4 regions of the Cyanobium sp. LEGE 06113 genome follow, and region 3 is predicted to be linked to each of the others. Evidence: predicted binding sites of a transcription regulator. Region 3 holds the regulator's gene; each other region holds the start of a gene.

Region 1 (4,271 bases), on a different contig from region 3:
TGGGCCAATGGGTGCCGCCCCTGAGCGGCGCCGTGCTGCTGGCCACGGGTCTGGTGATGCTGGTCGCCAACTGGACCTGACCCCATGAGTGCCCTGCAACGCCTGGCTGGCTGGATTGCCGATCTCCGTCTGGCCATCGGTCTGTTGATCGTGATCGCCATCGCCAGCGGTGTCGGCACGGCCATTCCGCAGAAGGAGCCGGAGGGCCTTTACCACCAGCTCTACGACCCCCAGCCCTGGCTGGGGGTACTCAATGCCGACAGGGTGCTCGCCCTGGAACTCGACCATGTGTATTCCAGCCACTGGTTCCTGGCCCTGCTGGCCTGGCTGGCCCTCTCGCTTCTGCTCTGCAGCTGGAGGCGTCAGTGGCCCGCCCTGCGGGCCTCGCTGCGCTGGGTCGACTACCGCAGCCCGCGTCAGCTCAGCAAGCTGAACGTGGCCGAAACGCGGGCCTGCGACGATGCCAGCGCCGATCTGCAACGCCTGGAGGATCGGCTGCGGGCCGAGGGCTGGCAGGTGCAGCGCCAGCCCGATCGCCTCGCCGCCCGGCGGGGCGTGCTGGGGCGGGTGGGCCCCCTGCTGGTGCATGCCGGCATGGTGGTGCTGATGCTGGGGGCCGCCTGGGGAGCCCTCGGGGGCCAGCGGGCTGAGCAATTCCTGGCACCTGGGCGCAGCCTGGAGCTGGTGGACAGCCGCGGCCACAGCACCCTCACCCTCGCCCTCGACAGCTTCGCCGTGGAGCGCGATCCCGCCGGGCGGCCGGAACAGTTCCGCTCCGACCTGCGGCTGCTGGAAGGCGACGGCGAGACCGGCACGCTGCTGAAGGCTTCCCAGATCAGCGTAAACCACCCCTTGCGCTTCCAGGGCGTCACCCTCTACCAGGCCGACTGGGGGCTGGCCGCTATCACTGTTCAACTGGGCCGCAGCCCGCTGCTGCAACTTCCCCTGCAGAGCTTCCCTGAGCTGGGGGAGCAGGTGTGGGGCCTGGTGCTGCCCACCCGACCCGATGGCTCCGATCCTGTCCTGCTCAGCCTCAGCAGCGAGCAGGGTCCGGTGGAGGTGTTCGGGGCTGATGGCGCCAGGCTCGGGCAGCTGGGTATCGGCGCCTCCCCACTGGAGGTCAACGGCCTGCCGGTGCGGGTGGCTTCGGTGCTGCCGGCCAGCGGCATCCTGCTGAAGCGTGATCCGGGAGTGCCCCTGGTGTACGCGGGTTTTGCCATCGCCCTGGCCGGCGGTGGCCTGAGCCTGCTGGCCACGCGCCAGCTCTGGGCGATCAGCGAGGCCGGGAGGCTGCACGTGGCCGGCCTCTGCAACCGCAATCTCACGGCCTTCGCACGGGAGCTGCCGGAGTTGCTCAACCCGCCTCAGCAGGCCTGACGACTGCCGTGGCGAACCGTGACCACCGTGTGGACGTTGCCGCGCGGATTGAAATCAGCTTCCAGCTGCATCCATGTCGGCTCGCAGGCCACCACGAAGTCGTCCAGGATCCGGTTGGCCACCTCCTCATGGGAGATGCTGCGATTGCGGTAACTGTTCACGTAGAGCTTGATCGCCTTGAGCTCCATCACCCGGGGACCAGGCTGGTAGAGCAGGCGCAGAGTCGCGAAATCGGGATAGCCCGAAAAGGGGCAAAGGCAGGTGAATTCCGGCAGGGTGATGGCGATGTCGTAAGGACGCCCCGGCCGGGGATTGTCAAAGCAGATCAACCGGGATTCTGCGATGGCCCGTTCGCCGTAGAGGGGGGTCTGGGTGCGGCCCGGGGCGGAGCCGGCACTCGCCTCGGGCGTGGCAGATGGCGTGGACACGGCAGGGCACTGAGCGGGTCACGACCATGATGGCTGAAAGCATCTGAGGGCCTGGGGCCCGCTCCGGCCCAGAAGCGGGGATCCTGTCGAGGCGCTGGCCAAGTAACATTGGCTACGACAACACCCCCTTGGCTCAGGCCTAATGGACCCCTCTCCGCCAAAAGCGGCGAGCCATGAGACCCTGATCGTCCAGCCCACCGGTATCCATGAAAAAAGTCGAGGCCATCATTCGGCCCTTCAAGCTTGAAGACGTCAAGATTGCGCTGGTCAATGCCGGCATCGTGGGCATGACCGTCAGCGAGGTTCGCGGCTTTGGTCGTCAGAAAGGTCAGGTGGAGCGCTATCGGGGTTCCGAATTCACGGTGGAATTCCTCCAGAAGCTCAAGCTCGAAATTGTGGTAGATGACGACAAGGTGGACACCGTGGTCGATGCCATCCAGGACGCTGCCCGCACCGGCGAAATTGGCGATGGCAAGATTTTTGTGGGCACCATCGACGGCGTGATCCGCATCCGCACCGGTGATCGCGACAGCGGCGCGATCTGAGCCCATCAGGCTCTGACCTCTCTTCCCTGAGCACGCCAGCTCAGTTCTGCCCCCTCCACCACCAGACCACAAGGGGGCCAGTGCGGCCCCCTTTCCCACGACGCCGGCTCAGGGGATAGCCAGGGCGAGGTCAACGCACGCTTTGATCGCTGCAATCCTGTCCTTCGGATGCTGCGGCAAGGCCCAGTTCGCCAGCGCTGGAACGCTCTCCAATGCCGCCGAACGCAGCCAGAGCAGGTACTCGTGGTTGCCGGCAGGGCCTGTGATCGGAGAGGCCACAAGGCCTGAGGCCTGAAGGCCCAGCTGTTCAGCAGCCGCCAGCACCGCCGTGATCGCCCCGAGATGGGCCTGCGGACTGCGGACCACACCGCCTTTGCCCACCTGGCCCTTCCCCACCTCGAACTGGGGTTTGACCAGCAGGATCAGATCGCGCCCTGCAGTGGCTGATGATCCTCTCAGCAGCGCCAGCAAAGCCGGCAGCACCAGGGCCAGGGAGATGAACGACACGTCGGCGACGGCCAGATCCGGTCTGGGGTCGCTCGCGCCGAACAGCGCTTCAGGGGTGAGATGGCGCAGGTTCGTGCGCTCCTTGAGCACCACCCGCGGGTCACAGCGCAGCCGCCAGGCCGTCTGGCCGTAACCCACATCAATGCCGTACACTCGCGCAGCCCCGTGCTGCAGCAGGCAGTCGGTGAAGCCGCCCGTCGAGATGCCGCCATCAAGACACACCCGACCGCTCACAGGGATCGGGAAGCTGGCCAGGGCCAGCTCCAGCTTCTCGCCACCGCGGGACACGTAACGGGGCAGCTGCAGCACTTTCAACGGCAACGCAGGCGCCACCTCAGTGCCGGGTTTGTCAAGGATGCGCTCGCCGCTGCGCACGCGGCCGGCGCGGATCAGCACCTGGGCCTGTTGGCGTGTCTCCACCAAGCCGCGGGCCACCAGTTCTAGATCCAGGCGCTGTTTCGAAGCCACGACTCCGGGAGCGGACAGGTGTTGCCGTTCCCTGATCAAACCACAAAGCAAACGGAACAGATTGCGTGATTGTCCACGGCGGCGCCCTCAGCCGCCTGAAGATGGCCCCAGCCCCCGAGCGGCAGTATGCAGTCCAGCGCAGCCAGCATTCCAGCCACAGCCCAGGTGGCCGACCTGGAACGCCACCGTCAGTCGGCCCAGCTCATCGAGGCCCTGAGCCCTGGCAGCTTTGTCACGCTGCGCAACCAGCCCCCCGACCTCCCCCCCTTCCAGCTGATCCAGTGCCGGGGTGGGCGCTGCTGGGTACGCCAACAGAGCTGGGGGGCGATGGTGCAGTGGGAGGTGGCCCACCGTCAGCTCAGGGTCCTGGCCTGATCCCGGTGGGCCTTACAGCCGCGTCCTGGACGGCCCCATCCATACCGACCCATACATTGGATGGGCCGTTCCCACCCGCTGGGCCTTGATCGAGCGTTACACCCTGCCTGAGATGGGCGCCATCTGGAGCGAGCAGGCCAAGTTCCAGAGCTGGCTTGACGTGGAAATCGCCGCCACAGCCGCCAATAGCGAGCTGGGTCGGGTGCCCGCCGAGGCTCTGGCCCAGATCAGGGACAAGGCCAGCTTCAGCGTGGAGCGGATCCTCAGCATCGAGGCCGAGGTACGCCATGACGTGATCGCCTTCCTCACCAATGTGAATGAACACGTGGGCGATGCGGGGCGCTACATCCACGTGGGCATGACCAGCTCCGACGTGCTCGACACGGGGCTGGCGCTGCAGATGAAGGCCTCCGTGCAGGTGCTGCGCCAGGAACTGGATCAGCTGGCCAAGGCGCTGCGCAACCTGGCCCGACAGCACAAGGACACGGTGATGATCGGCCGCTCCCATGCGATTCACGGCGAACCGATCACCTTCGGCTTCAAGGTGGCCGGCTGGCTGGCCGAGACGCTG
Region 2 (4,271 bases), on a different contig from region 3:
CCCCGACGAGGTGGGCGGCGTGCTGGATGAACTGCAGTGGATCTCGCTGCTGCGCAGCGCCGGGGCCTACCAGATGTTCCGCCAGGCGCGTCAACAGGCGATCGAACCCCGCGCCGTGGCCGGCTTCCTGCTGCTCGACCCGATCTTTCCGCGCTCGGTGCGCTACTGCCTGGAGCGGATTCAGGACACCCTCAGGATCGTGCAGGGCCGCTCGGTGCCCGGTGCACCGGACGAGCTGGAGTGCCTCAGTGGCCTCACCCTGGCCCGCTGGAGCTACACCCGCATCGACGACCTGTTCGCGGTAGGCCTCCATGAGGCCATCGACGCCCTGCAGAGCGACCTCAACCGACTGCACAACCTGATCGAGGGGCGCTACTTCGTGGCGACCAGCCTTGAGTCCCAGAACGCGGATCCGGCATGCGTGCGCGCCTGAAGCACTCGTTCAGCTACCGGTACAGCGCGCCTGTTCTGCTCGGAGCCCATCGCTTCTGTCTCAAGCCCCGGGGCCATGGCTTTCAGACGTTGCTGGACTTCCAGCTCAGGATCGATCCTGAGCCCAGCTCCCTGTTCCCCCTGATCGCCGCCAGTGGTGATGAGATTCTGCGGGCCCGCTTCGGCGGCTCCTGTGACAGCTTCCGCATCGAGGCCAGCAGCACGGTGGTCTCCCACGCGCCGCCGGATCTGCAGGCCTGCCTGGAGGCCAACGAGCCGCTGCTGCCCTACCCCGTGGGCCACCTCAACGGCGACCTGCAGGGCGCCCTCGGCGGCTGGCTGCCCAATGGCCAGCACGACCCCGCCGCCGTGGACATGGCCCAGGAGGCCCTGATGGGCAGCGACCAGCGGGCCCTGATGTTTCTCGATCAGCTGGTGGAGATGATCCAGGACCGGGTGAAGTACACCCAGCGCCACGTGGGTCCCGCCTGGCCTGCCGGCCGCACCCTCAAGGAACGGGTGGGCTCCTGCCGTGACCTGGCCATGCTGATGGTGGAGGCCTGCCGCTGCGTGGGCCTGCCGGCCCGGTTCGTCAGCGGCTACCACCTGGTGGATCCCGCTCCCGAGCAGTACGACCTGCACGCCTGGACGGAGGTGTACCTGCCGGGAGCCGGCTGGCGCGGCTACGACCCCAGCGGCAAGGGTCCGGTCGACGATCGCTACATCACCCTGGCCACGTCCTCGAAGCCGGAACTCACCGCGGCCATCACCGGCTGCTTTTCAGGCCCAGCTGGGGTGAGCAGCAGCTTTGACTGGCTGATCGAAGCGGAGATTCTCGATCCCGTCGCCCCCCTGGAGGCCAGCCTGCCCCTGGGCTGATCGCGGCGGGGCTGGGTGGTCAGCATTCAGCCAACACGCCTTACCAGTGCAGACCGTGCAGTTTGGGCAGCGGCGCGGTTTTGAAGGTGGTGGCGAACAGCCTCGGAATCCTCCGGCTGTTGTAGACGCGGAATTCCTGCACCAGGCTGACACCCGGTTCGCGCACAGCCTGGTTGAGCACCACCGAGCCGTCAGGATCGGAAACGGAACGATGGAAGGTTCCCGGCGGAATCCTGAGGATGTCGCCGCCCGTATCGAGCCGCACGATGTGGAAGGGGTAGTTCCAGCCGAAGTTCACCAGATAGAAGGTGCGGCCGCCGTGCAGGGCGAGCAGATTGTCCTCCTGGTGGGGATGCAGGTAGAACTGCCAGGCTGCCGTGGCCGGATCGTCCGGAGGGGAGGTGGCGGGCCCCGAGTGGATCACCAGATCCCGGGCATTGGACGCGGCCACAGTGATGTCGAAGAAGCGCACCGCGGGGGTGTCGCGGAACTTCTCGTAGGGGATTAGCTCGAACATCGGCGCCGGTCTCGGCGTTGTGGCAGTCATGGCAGTCGGTGTTGGGCGCGCACCGGTTGGGCGTAATCCAGTGAACCGAACACCGTACCCCAGCCAGTGTGGCCGCCACTACCAAACGGCCGACCGCCTGGGCAGTTTCTGCACTGGGCCGCAGGGGAGTGGCACGGGCCAGAAGGTGGCCGGCACAGCAGGTTCAGTGCCTTGTCGTATCGATCAACACACGAGAATCACAGCCATGACGACATCATGAAGGGGCTCCATCTTGCAGCACATCAAGCAGCAGAGGGCCCACAGATCAGCTGCTTGGCTGCCACATCAGATCTCAACTTTTATGACCATGTCATCAACACCTGGCTCCAGCGGATCGCCCTTGACGGCCGCACTTCTGAAGGCCAAGAAAGCCAAAGGACTCAGCTTCTCCGAGCTGGGTGAGGCCCTTGGTCGCGATGAAGTGTGGGTCGCCTCATTGTTCTATGGCCAGGCCTGCGCCTCCAGCGACGAAGCCACAGCCCTGGCCGGTTTGCTCGCCCTGGATGGCGACACCGAAGCCGCCCTGCAGACCTACCCCACCAAGGGCAGCCTGGATCCGGTGATCCCCACCGATCCCCTGATCTACCGCTTCTACGAGATCATGCAGGTGTATGGCATGCCACTGAAGGATGTGATTCAAGAGAAGTTCGGCGATGGCATCATGAGCGCCATTGACTTCACCTTGCATGTCGACAAAGAAGCCAACCCCACGGGAGACAGGGTGAAGATTACCATGTGCGGCAAGTTCCTGCCCTACAAGAAGTGGTGAACCACTTCTTGAACCCATAAAAAAAGACCGGGCAGCGTTGCTGCCCGGCACTTGTGACTGATACGAAGAAGACTGCGCCGATTCTCAAGATAGACGTTCAGCTGCAGTGGAATCGCAGGGGCTGAACTTAGCGCGCTCCCAGCTCGGCGGCGAGTTCCCTTTCAAGCTTTTCATCATGCCTGGTGGGCAACACATTGCTGATCGGAGAGCGGTGGGTACTGTAGAAGAGCATGCCGATAAACACCATGCCACCCACAATGTTGCCGAGCGTCACCGGCAGATAGTTCCAGAAAGCGATCTGAAGGAAACTCACGCCTGAACCCAGCAAGGGGCCCGTGGTGTGCAGGAACATGTTCACCACGATATGCTCCATCCCCAGCGCCTGGAAGGCAGTGATGGGCAGCCAGCAGGCCAGGATCTTGCCAGGAACGCTCTTACTCACCAGGGCCAGGGTGACTCCCAGGCAGACCAGCCAGTTGGCAATCAGACCGCGCAGGAAGGCAAGAAAAAATCCAAGAGCTCCGAGGTTCTGATACTTGGCAATCACATTGGCTTTGTTGAGGCCGATGATCTTATTGGCCACGGCCACCCAGTCACCGGCCCCGGTGGCCAGATCTGCCGTTCCTCCACTGGTGAGGCTCATGGCAAAGAGGATGCCGACCAGGCCCGTGCCGAGGAAATTGCCGATCCACACCCACATCCAGTTGTGGAAGGTTTTCTTCCAGGTGGTCTTGCCGGCCCAGACCGCCATCGGCAGTAGGGCAAAATTACCGGTGACCAGTTCCATGCCAAACAGCACGATGCTGGCGAAGCCAAAGGGGAAGATGAATGATCCAATCCAGGGAATGCCCGTCTGCACCATGATGGTGAGGGCCAGACACAACGCCAGACCAAGCACGGATCCGGAGTAGAAGCCTCGCAGCAGAAGGTTCTTGACGCTGACGCTGGACTTCTTGCCTCCAGCGGCAATCATCCCATCGACGAGCTCATTAGGTAAGACGTAATCCATGAAAGAGGAAAGATCGAAGTAACAGAGATCAGCTGGCCCTGGAGAGCAGGCTGGTGATCAGCGACTGATGCGATTCATCAGTTGGCTGAAGGGATCCTCGGATGGGGTGGACCGCACAGGTTCGGAAGACTCAGCCCCAACGGAACTGAACCAGTTCACGAAGCGAGAGAAGGGATCTGTTCCGGAACCAGCGCCCTTGGGGGAAGGCGTTGTGGTTGGAGCTGAAGCAGACGTGGGGAAGGGAACCATGGGAGGGAGGAGAAGATCAAAAGCAATGCCGATGCCAACGCCGATCAAATCCGTCCACGAACTCGCCGCACCGGTCCACGGGGGATGGTGCTGCAGCAGGCCGGCCGGACTGCCACAGGAGCACGAGCCCGCGAGGCCGATGACCAGGCGGATTGAAGTTGACAAACCAACAGCGACTCGGGCAGCCGGTGTAGAGGCGCCCAAGGCAGGGAGGTTGAAAAGTTGTGGAGTCAGCGTCTGAAAATCTGAAGCCCGTGGGCTCCATAAAACGAAGCAATCAGAAGCTGCCTACACGTGCAATCCGAAAAACGGAGGCAAGAGATCGAACGAGCCGATCTCTGCACCCATCCATTAAGCCACTGGATGATGTTCGCTCCTGTAGCTCG
Region 3 (4,271 bases):
CCTTGCCCGTCGAGCCAGCCACCAGCAGCCCGTCCCTGCAGCTGGTGGTGGGGCTGGGGAACCCCGGCTCCCGCTACGCAGGCACCCGTCACAACGTGGGTTTCATGGCCCTGGAACGTCTGGCCGCGGCAACGGGTGTGACCTTCCGCCACCAGGGCAAACTCCATGGTCTGCTGGCGGATCTGGGCCAGGGGGATCGCCGCCTGCGACTACTGATGCCCCAGACCTTCATGAACGAGAGCGGCCGCTCCATTCGGGCCGCCCTCGGCTGGTTCTCCCTGGAGCCCGCCCAGCTGCTCGTGCTCGTGGATGACATGGACCTGCCCCTGGGCCGGTTGCGCCTGCGCGCCAGCGGCAGCGCCGGTGGCCACAACGGCCTGCGCAGCACCATCAGCCACCTCGGCAGTCAGGACTTTCCGCGCCTGCGCATCGGCATCGGTGCTCCGGCTGACACGCCAGCCGAGCGTCGGGCCCGCACTCTGGGTCATGTGCTCGGGCGCTTCTCTCCTGCAGAGCAGCCCTGCCTTGAGGACGTGCTCAGCGAGGTGGAGGCGGGCATCGGCCTGATCCAGCGCCTGGGGCTGGAACGGGCTGGTAATCGTTTGAACAGTTTTCAGCCCCAGCACCCCCCAGCCTGAGCGGATGGCCTCTCTGCCCCTCACCACGGCCCAGTTGCGGGTGCTGCACCAGAGCTTCAGCCATCGACGGCTGGAGGGGGAGGTGAGCGCCGGTGGCTTCCACTGGACCTTCAGCTGGGCCTTCGACCGGGGTGAACTGCAGGTGGAGCCCTCCCTGGGCCGGGCGCTGATCCAGGACGCCCTGCTGCGCTTCCTGCTCAAGGCCGACTACCAGCTCGAACCCGGCGGCGATTACGCCTTCACCGTGCGCGCCCGCTTCTAGGCGGGCCAGTGGCGCAGCAGCGGCACGTCATCCCGGCTGAGCGGGCGCCCGAGCCAGCGCTCCAGCAGCAACTGGGCCACCACGTCGTCCAGATCCCGGGGGGGCAGGCGCAGTCCCGGGGGCAGCAGCCGGCGCCAGCTGCCGGCCCCCTCCAGTTCCCAGAAGCGACTGCGGGCCGCCAGGGTGGTGCCCCGCTCATCCACGGGATGGGGATCGAGCCCGCAGCCCTGCAACTGGGCGGGCCAGGGGCCACTGCCGGTGCCGTTGCCGAGCACCACCTGGGTGAGGCCTCGCTGGGATTGCCAGTGCCGCAGCAGGGCCAACGCCTCCGCCGGCGCCAGAATCGCGGCCTGCACCAGCACCGACGCCCTGGAATCGGCCAGCACCAGCCCGCACTTGCTGCGCCCGGGATCGAGCCCCGCCAGCAGCGACGCCCCCCTCACGGGCGGCCGGCCCCTCTGTTGCCCGAAATCCTCAGTTCCACGGAGATCGGGTCGGGGGTGTCGGCGTCGCGCAGTGCCACCGCCTCGAGTTGCACCACCGCGTCGCTTGGGCGCTCCGCCAGCCGTTGGGTGAGCTGGTTGAAGCTGGCGGCATCGAACTGCAGTCCATCCTCCATCGTGCCCTGGCGCTGGGCCTGGGCATAGGCAGCCGCCAGCAGCAGGTTGAGCCGGCGGGCCAGCTGGTCGGGGCTGCGCAGGCCGGCCTCGATCGTGGTGCGGGCCATCACCTCACCGGCGGCCACCACCCGCCGATTCGGACGCAGGTCGGGGAAGGCCAGCACCTGTCTCTCGCCGCGCAGCACGTTGGCGGCCGAGAGGATGCTCACCACCCAGGTGCCGGGTCGAGCCAGCAGCCCCTCCAGACGGCTGATGTCGTTGCTGGGCACCAGCAGGATCTGCCGATCGACCGCCTCCCCCGGCAGCACGCGCCGGAAGGCATTGAGGTTGGCCTGCTGCAGCAACGCCGTGATCACCTCCTGGGCCTGGCCGGGGTTCTCCAGCTTCACCTTGGCGCTGGCCAGGGACTGGCCGGTGGTGATCACCACGTCGCCGCGCCGCAGGGCGATCAGGTTGTTTTCGAGCTCACGCAGCTCCTGGGCCCCTGCTGCGATCCGCTCCCGCACTGCGGCCAGTTCAGCCTCGGTGCGCTGGATTTCAGCGTCCCGGCCCCGCACCACCTCGCTGAGGCGAGCGCGTTGACCCTCCAGGCTCCGGTTCTGTTGTTCGAGCGCCACCTTGTCGCGCTCCAGCCTGGCCCGCTGGGCCTGCAGGGGGGCCAACTCCTTGCGCAGGGCGGCGCTGCGCCGCTCGGCCTGGGCCAGCTCCTGCTGCACCTTGCGCTGGCCGGCCTGAGCCCTGGCCACCTCCGCCTGGCTGGTGCTGAGGCGCTGGCGACTGGCCTCGAGCTGGCTGCGGGTGCCACTGAGCCGCTCCTCCAGCTGGTCGAGCTCGAACAGTCCCGTGCGCAGGCGCTCACTCACCAGCAGCATCAGCCCGAGGGACATGGCACTGATCAGGCTGCCTGTCAGCACCGTGATCAGCACGGCGGTGCGCCGCGGCCGCAGCTTGAACAGACTCAGCCTGGCCTTGCCGACCCGGCTGCCCAGGCGGTCGCCCAGGGTGGAGAGCACGCCGCCGAGAACCAGCAGCGCCAGGATCAGCAGCCAGCCCGACACAGGTGTCCTCGTATGGAGCCAGTATCCCGCCTTGGCCGCTGGGCTTCAGGCCGATGTCAGCTGAAGCGCTTGGCCAGGGCGATCGGATCGAACACGGTGATCTTCTTGCGGTCGATCTGAACCAGCCCTTCGTTGCGCAGGTCTCCCAACAGGCGGGTGATCGTCACCCGGGTGGAGCCAATGGCCTCGGCGATGGCCTGGTGGGAGAGACGCAGGTCGATGGTGATGCCCTCCGAACCCGGCACGCCGAAGTCGCGGCAGAGCACCAGCAGAAAGCTCACGAGCCGCGAACTCATGTCGCGGTGCGTGAGGGTCTCGATCATGGTTTCGGTCTGCAGGATCCGTGAGGAGAGCCCCTGCAGCAGCAGCAGGCCCACGCTGGCGTCCTGTTCGATCGCCTTGCGCACAGAGGTGGCCGGTGCGCTCAGAAGCTCCACGCGGGTGAAGGCGATCGCGTGGTAGAAGCGGTCTGAGCGCTGGCCAGTGAGCAGGGAGAGCACCCCGAACAGGCTGTTTTCCCGCAGCAGCGCCACGGTGATCTCCTCTCCGGATTCGTACACCCGCGAGAGGCGAACGGCTCCGCGCCGCAGCAGATAGACCCGCTCGGCCGGATCCCCCGGGAAGAAGATCGTCTTGCTGCGCTCGATCGCCTCGACGCTGCTGCCTCCCAAGGCCCGGATCACCTCCAGCAGGGTCTGGTGGCCCTGGCCGGCGGCCCCCATGCCGCCCACCACCCCTGGTGCACCGCTGCTGGGTGTGTTGGCCGTACGGCTGAACCCGCGTGTGGCGCCAACCATGGCTGGGTCAGGCATATGGGCGGACCCTATAGATGCGATGGGGGCCCTCATGTAGCAACAGGCACCTTTTGGGGGCCGGTGAGTCCGGGCGCACCGGCGTGCGTGTGGGTGGACCCACCACAGGTGGTGGTTGTGCCGAGCGCTACGCCACGCGACCGCTACATTCAGTCCTGCGTCGCTGCAGGGTCCATGGCCGCCAGTCTCTCGAGCAGCCCCGGTTCCGGAGTCCGGCTCGAGGTGGTGGGTTCCGCGCCTGCCGAGGCCGCTGTGCACACGGCCCATCGGCCCGTGGCTCCTGTGGCTCTGCCTGCTGCGGCCCTTCCGGCGACTGTGCGTCCGCGGCGCCGGCTGGCCCAGCCGGAGGGCATGCTCCAGGTCCACACCGCCCCGTTCCGGGGCAGTGTGGCGGCTGTGCTCAGCCTGGCCCTGCGCAGCGCTGGCCTCGGCAGCCGGGTGCTGGTGAGTCAGCTGCTCAAGGGTGGGGTGGAGCAGGGGCTTGCCGCCAGCCCCTGGCTCTGCGGCCGCCTCCAGTGGCTGCGGCCGGCCGTGGCCACCTGCCTGGCCGAACCGGCTCCAACCCATGGCGGCGAGATCCTGGAGGCGGTGCAGGAGGTCTGGGCCTTCAGTCGCCAGCAGCTGCTCCACGGCAGCGTCGACCTGATGGTGCTCGATGAACTCGGCCTCGCCGTGGAGCTGGGCTATCTGCCCCTCCAGGAGGTGCTCACCACCCTGGAGCAGCGGCCCCCCCACCTGGATGTCATTCTGACCGGACCCTCCATGGCACCTGAGCTGATGGCCCTGGCTGACCAGGTCACCCAGCTCCGCCGCGGCTGTTAGGCCGGCCTCCGATGCTCAAGAACGACCGTTGGATCAAGCAGCAGGCGTCCGGCGGCATG
Region 4 (4,271 bases), on a different contig from region 3:
GCAGCTGGGCAGGGGCAGAAGGCCAACCTACGCAGCGGCCCGTGGCCCAGACTGCTGCCGCCAGCCCTGCTCCACGCCGTGCCCGCACCCCAACCGCCACCGGCCGAGGCGCTGCTGCGTCGGGGGCCCAGCAGCGGCGATCGGCGGCTGGTGCTGCTGCACGGCTGGGGCGCCGACGCCGACGACCTGCTCGATCTGGCCGACCTGCTGGTGAACGCAGACACCAGCGTGGTGGCCCTGCGGGCCCCTGGCCTGCACCCCAGCGGTGCGGGGCGGCAGTGGTACGACCTGCAGCAGAGCGGCTGGCCCGAACTGCCTGGGGCCCTGGAGGGCCTACGCCAGCGGCTGGAGGCCCTGGGTCAGGAGGTGCCGCTGCGGCGCACGGTGCTGCTGGGCTTCTCCCAGGGTGCCGCCATGGCGCTGGACGTGGCCAGCGGCGGGGCCGGCCTGCCCGTGGCTGGGGTGGTGGGCTGCAGCGGCTACCCCCACCCTGACTGGCAACTCTGCGGCGGAGACCACCAGAGCTTCCCTGTGCTGCTCACCCACGGCCAGCAGGATCCGGTGGTGCCCTTCGCCGCCAGCGTCGAACTGTCCGAGCGGCTGCGGGCCGGCGGCCATGGCGTGGAACTGCTGGGCTTCCCGGGCGGCCACACGATCGACATGGCCCTGATTCCCTCCATCCGCAGCGCCATCACGGACGCCTGGATGGAGGCCTGAGCTGACTCAGAAGCGGTGTGGATCAGACGAAGGCGTACTCGTACTCTTCCATCTCCTCCCAGTCGTCGGAGGCGAGGGCCTCGATGCCCTCGAACAGCACCTCTTCACCGATGCTGTCGACGATGGAGCGCAGCGATGGGAACAGGAAGTGGTTCTCCTCGGCGTACTGGGCGCTGAACAGGCCCTTCTCACCCCAGAAGAAGCGGTCGGTGGTGTGCTCGTTGCGGCGCACGTTGAGCAGGGCCGGCGGCACCAGGGCCTGTTCGGCGATGTAACGGCGGGCAGCCGTCACGGGCTTGTGGGAGCCGGTCTCCAGGTTGAACGTGGAGACATGGGCCAGGACGCGCTGACCGGCAAGACGACGGCGGCTGATCCGCTTGCGCTTCTTCGACATGGAGGCAGCTCCCGCGGCGGGGAGAGAGAGGGGACTGGAGAGGCCGGGCGGGGAGGACCCGATGGCCATGGACCGGCGGCGTGGAACCGAGGGAAGGGAACCGGCGCATGGAGGCCGGAAGGGGTGAACCCGGAAGCCCTGGGGCTGGCGGACTGGATGGACGCTGGGCAGCATCCAAAGGGTGGCGCAACCGACCGTGGCCGCAGAACTGGCAGAGCAGCGTCGGCAGATTCCGCAAAGCCCTTAAGGCGCGGAACCCAGCAGGAGGGACGGCCCGTTGGACGGACTGCCCTGCCACTGCTGTAGCTTCGTTTGAGCAAAAGCGCAACTGAAGCGGACCAGACGCTGCTCCAGGCCCAGGACGGCTCAGGGAGTAGTGGTCGATACCGAGATATTAAGCTTCTTTTCTCGGTTTGCTTCACGTTCCGCCAAATTTGTTTCTGGATTGCTGCCCGGGGCCGAGGTGATGGCTGTCTCCAAGCGCTTTCTCAGCCTGCTGCAGTTCCAGCTCGCCCAGTTCGCCGACCGGCCCGACGTGACCTCGCTGGTGGTGTACGTGGCAGACGTGGGTGAGGGCAAGAGCCCGCAGCTACTGCCAGTAGGCCAGTGGCCGATGGCGAATCGCACACTTGCGGCGGTGGCCCTCGACAATCCGCTGACCGCCGTGGCCGATCTGCGCCGCTGGCTGCCGCTGCGTCACGGCGGTGTGCTGCTGGGTGCCCTGCAGGTCGACACCGCGGCGCTGCCCTGGCCCGAGCCGCTGCGCCAGCGCCTGCAGGCCGTGGCCCTCTGCCTCACCGAGGGGCTCTGCCTCGACCTGGAGCAACAGCGCCTGCAACAGCAGCTGCTCGCCCAGCACGAGCAACTCACCGTGCTGCTGCATCAACTGCGCAATCCCCTCGCCGCCCTGCGCACCTTCGGTCAGCTGCTGCTGCGGCGGCTGGACGGGGATGAGCGCAACCGCCCTCTGGTGGAGGGATTGCTGCAGGAGGAGCGGCAGCTGCAGCGCTACGTGGACGCCATCGATCGCCTCGGCGGTGGCAACCTCGAGCCGGCCCAGGAGCCTGGACCGGGGCCGCTGCTGCTGCCGCCCAGCCTCGGCGGGGCCGCCAGCCAGCCCCTGGCGGACCTGTTGGAGCGCCTGGTGCAGCGGGCCTGCGCCACCGCGGCCCTGCAGGGGCGCCCCTGGCAGGGGCCCCAGGCCCTGCCCCAGTGGCAGGGCGACAGCGGGGCGGTGGCTGAAATCGTGGCCAACCTGCTCGAGAACGCCTTTCGCTACAGCTCCTCCGGCTCGGCGGTGGGGCTGCAGTGCCGGCCCACGCCAGCAGGGGGCTGGCAGCTGGTGGTGTGGGACGGGGGGCCACCGATCCCTGCACCGGAGCGCCAGCGGATTTTTCGCAGGGGGGAGCGGGGCACGGCGGGCGCCGCCCAGCCCGGCAGCGGCCTCGGCCTGGCGCTGGCCGCCGATCTGGCCCGCCACCTCGGCGGCGAGCTGGTGCTGTGCAACGCCCCGGCAGACCTTGACCCTGCCCTGCCGGCGCACGGCAATGCCTTCTGCCTCAGCCTGCCAGCGCCCGCAGCACCAGCCCCATGAGCAGCAGGGCCAGGGCTTCGCTCCACTCCACGCAGGCGCCGTAACTGTCGCCGCTGTGGCCGCCGAGGCGGCGCCCCAGCCAGAACGGCACCAGCACGGCGGGCACGAGCCCCAGCAGCGGCAGCCAGCCGAAGCTCCCCGCTGCCTGGGCCCGGGGCGGATCCAGCATCAGCGCCAGGCCAGCCACCAGGGGCCCGGCCAGCAGGGCAGGCAGCAGCTCCCGGCGCAGGCCTCGCCAGTGACGGCGGTGGAACCCGGCGCTGCCGCCGGCGGCGGGATCCTGGCGCAGGTAGGGGAAGCGGGCCATCGCCAGCAGCGGCGACAGCCGCCCCCAGAAGCCCGTCCACAGCAGGGCCATGGGGGCCGCGCCCGCCAGGCACACCAGGCCGGCCCCCCGCAGCAGAGCCAGCAGCAGGGCCGCCTGCACGGCGGCGGCGCCCACGCGGCTGTCAGCCATGGCCTCCAGGGCCCGGGGGCCGGCCCCCAGACCGTCGGCGGTGTCGAGGGCGCCGTCGTGGTGGAGCCCACCGCTGAGCCCCAGGGCGAGGGCGATCACCAGGAGCACCTGCGCCCCCAGCGGCAGCCAGCCGGCGGTGCCCAGCCAGACCAGGGCCTGCAGACCGCCCAGCACCAGGCCGATGAGCGGCGCGAAGCGGGCGATGCGCTCGAAGCGCGGGCGGATCCAGGGCCAGCCCGGCAGCACGGTGTAGAAGATCCAGGCCCCAGCCAGGTCCCGCAACCAGTCGGGCGCAGAGCGGGCAGCGTGGCGGGGTTCCCTGGACACAGGCAGACGACCTCTAGCGTCGGAGCAGCGCCGGCGCGGCCCCATCAGCTTCACACCGCCACCCTTCAGCTTCACGGCCACAGCCCGCTGTCCCCGCACCCGGGCCCGCTGTGGCTGCTTCCAGACCCCCCACGGTCCGGTGACCACGCCCCGCTTCATGCCGGTGGGCACCCTGGCCACGGTGAAGGGGGTCATGGCCCCCCAGCTGGCCGCCACCGGGGCGGAGATGGTGCTGGCCAACACCTACCACCTGCACCTGCAGCCCGGTGAGGCGATCGTGGCCGAAGCAGGCGGGCTGCACCGGTTCATGGGCTGGTCCGGACCCCTGCTCACCGACTCCGGCGGCTACCAGGTGTTCAGCCTCGCCGGCATCAACCGCATCGACGACGACGGCGTGACCTTCCGCTCGCCCCGGGACGGCAGCCGCATCGTGCTCACGCCGGAGCGGGCGATGGCGATCCAGATGGCCCTCGGCGCCGACGTGGCCATGGCCTTCGACCAGTGCCCCCCCTACCCGGCCAGCGAGGCCGAGGTGGAGTCCGCCTGCCGCCGCACCCACACCTGGCTGGAGCGCTGCCTGGCCAGCCATCAGCAGCCCGGCCAGGCCCTGTTCGGCATCGTGCAGGGCGGCTGCTACCCGCGGCTGCGGGCCGAGTCAGCCCGGGTGGTGGCCTCGATGAACCTGCCCGGCATCGCCGTGGGTGGGGTGAGCGTGGGTGAACCGGTGGAGGAGATGCATCGGATCGTGCGCCAGGTGGGCCCGCTCCTGCCCGAGCACACGC

What was found. The regulator NtcA, encoded in region 3, controls nitrogen genes in cyanobacteria. The targets are predictions, from matches to a motif close to GTANCNNNNGNTAC.
Region 1: the regulator NtcA is predicted to act here: its motif matches at 1,908-1,921, upstream of IQ220_RS08875 (P-II family nitrogen regulator).
Region 2: the regulator NtcA is predicted to act here: its motif matches at 2,035-2,048, upstream of cynS (cyanase).
Region 4: the regulator NtcA is predicted to act here: its motif matches at 1,485-1,498, upstream of IQ220_RS10745 (sensor histidine kinase KdpD).

Annotation. Positions count from the first base shown of each region.
Region 1 covers NZ_JADEWM010000004.1:212,978-217,248, reverse strand. The annotation lists gene IQ220_RS08890 (cytochrome c biogenesis CcdA family protein) at 1-80, shown strand, start outside; gene IQ220_RS08885 (cytochrome c biogenesis protein ResB) at 85-1,377, shown strand; gene queF (preQ(1) synthase) at 1,365-1,805, opposite strand; gene IQ220_RS08875 (P-II family nitrogen regulator) at 2,012-2,350, shown strand; gene IQ220_RS08870 (TlyA family RNA methyltransferase) at 2,459-3,325, opposite strand; gene IQ220_RS08865 (hypothetical protein) at 3,452-3,700, shown strand; gene purB (adenylosuccinate lyase) at 3,786-4,271, shown strand, end outside.
Region 2 covers NZ_JADEWM010000008.1:118,716-122,986, reverse strand. The annotation lists gene IQ220_RS13205 (alpha-E domain-containing protein) at 1-433, shown strand, start outside; gene IQ220_RS13200 (transglutaminase family protein) at 418-1,311, shown strand; gene IQ220_RS13195 (redox protein) at 1,352-1,828, opposite strand; gene cynS (cyanase) at 2,166-2,627, shown strand; gene IQ220_RS13185 (formate/nitrite transporter family protein) at 2,755-3,636, opposite strand.
Region 3 covers NZ_JADEWM010000012.1:2,022-6,292, forward strand. The annotation lists gene pth (aminoacyl-tRNA hydrolase) at 3-638, shown strand; gene IQ220_RS14550 (DUF3146 family protein) at 643-900, shown strand; gene IQ220_RS14555 (resolvase) at 897-1,343, opposite strand; gene IQ220_RS14560 (DUF3084 domain-containing protein) at 1,340-2,578, opposite strand; gene ntcA (global nitrogen regulator NtcA) at 2,635-3,375, opposite strand; gene IQ220_RS14570 (cob(I)yrinic acid a,c-diamide adenosyltransferase) at 3,565-4,212, shown strand; partial or broken gene dcd (dCTP deaminase) at 4,224-4,271, shown strand, end outside.
Region 4 covers NZ_JADEWM010000005.1:268,774-273,044, reverse strand. The annotation lists gene IQ220_RS10755 (alpha/beta hydrolase) at 79-717, shown strand; gene IQ220_RS10750 (DUF3155 domain-containing protein) at 740-1,111, opposite strand; gene IQ220_RS10745 (sensor histidine kinase KdpD) at 1,578-2,705, shown strand; gene IQ220_RS10740 (adenosylcobinamide-GDP ribazoletransferase) at 2,671-3,648, opposite strand; gene tgt (tRNA guanosine(34) transglycosylase Tgt) at 3,533-4,271, shown strand, end outside.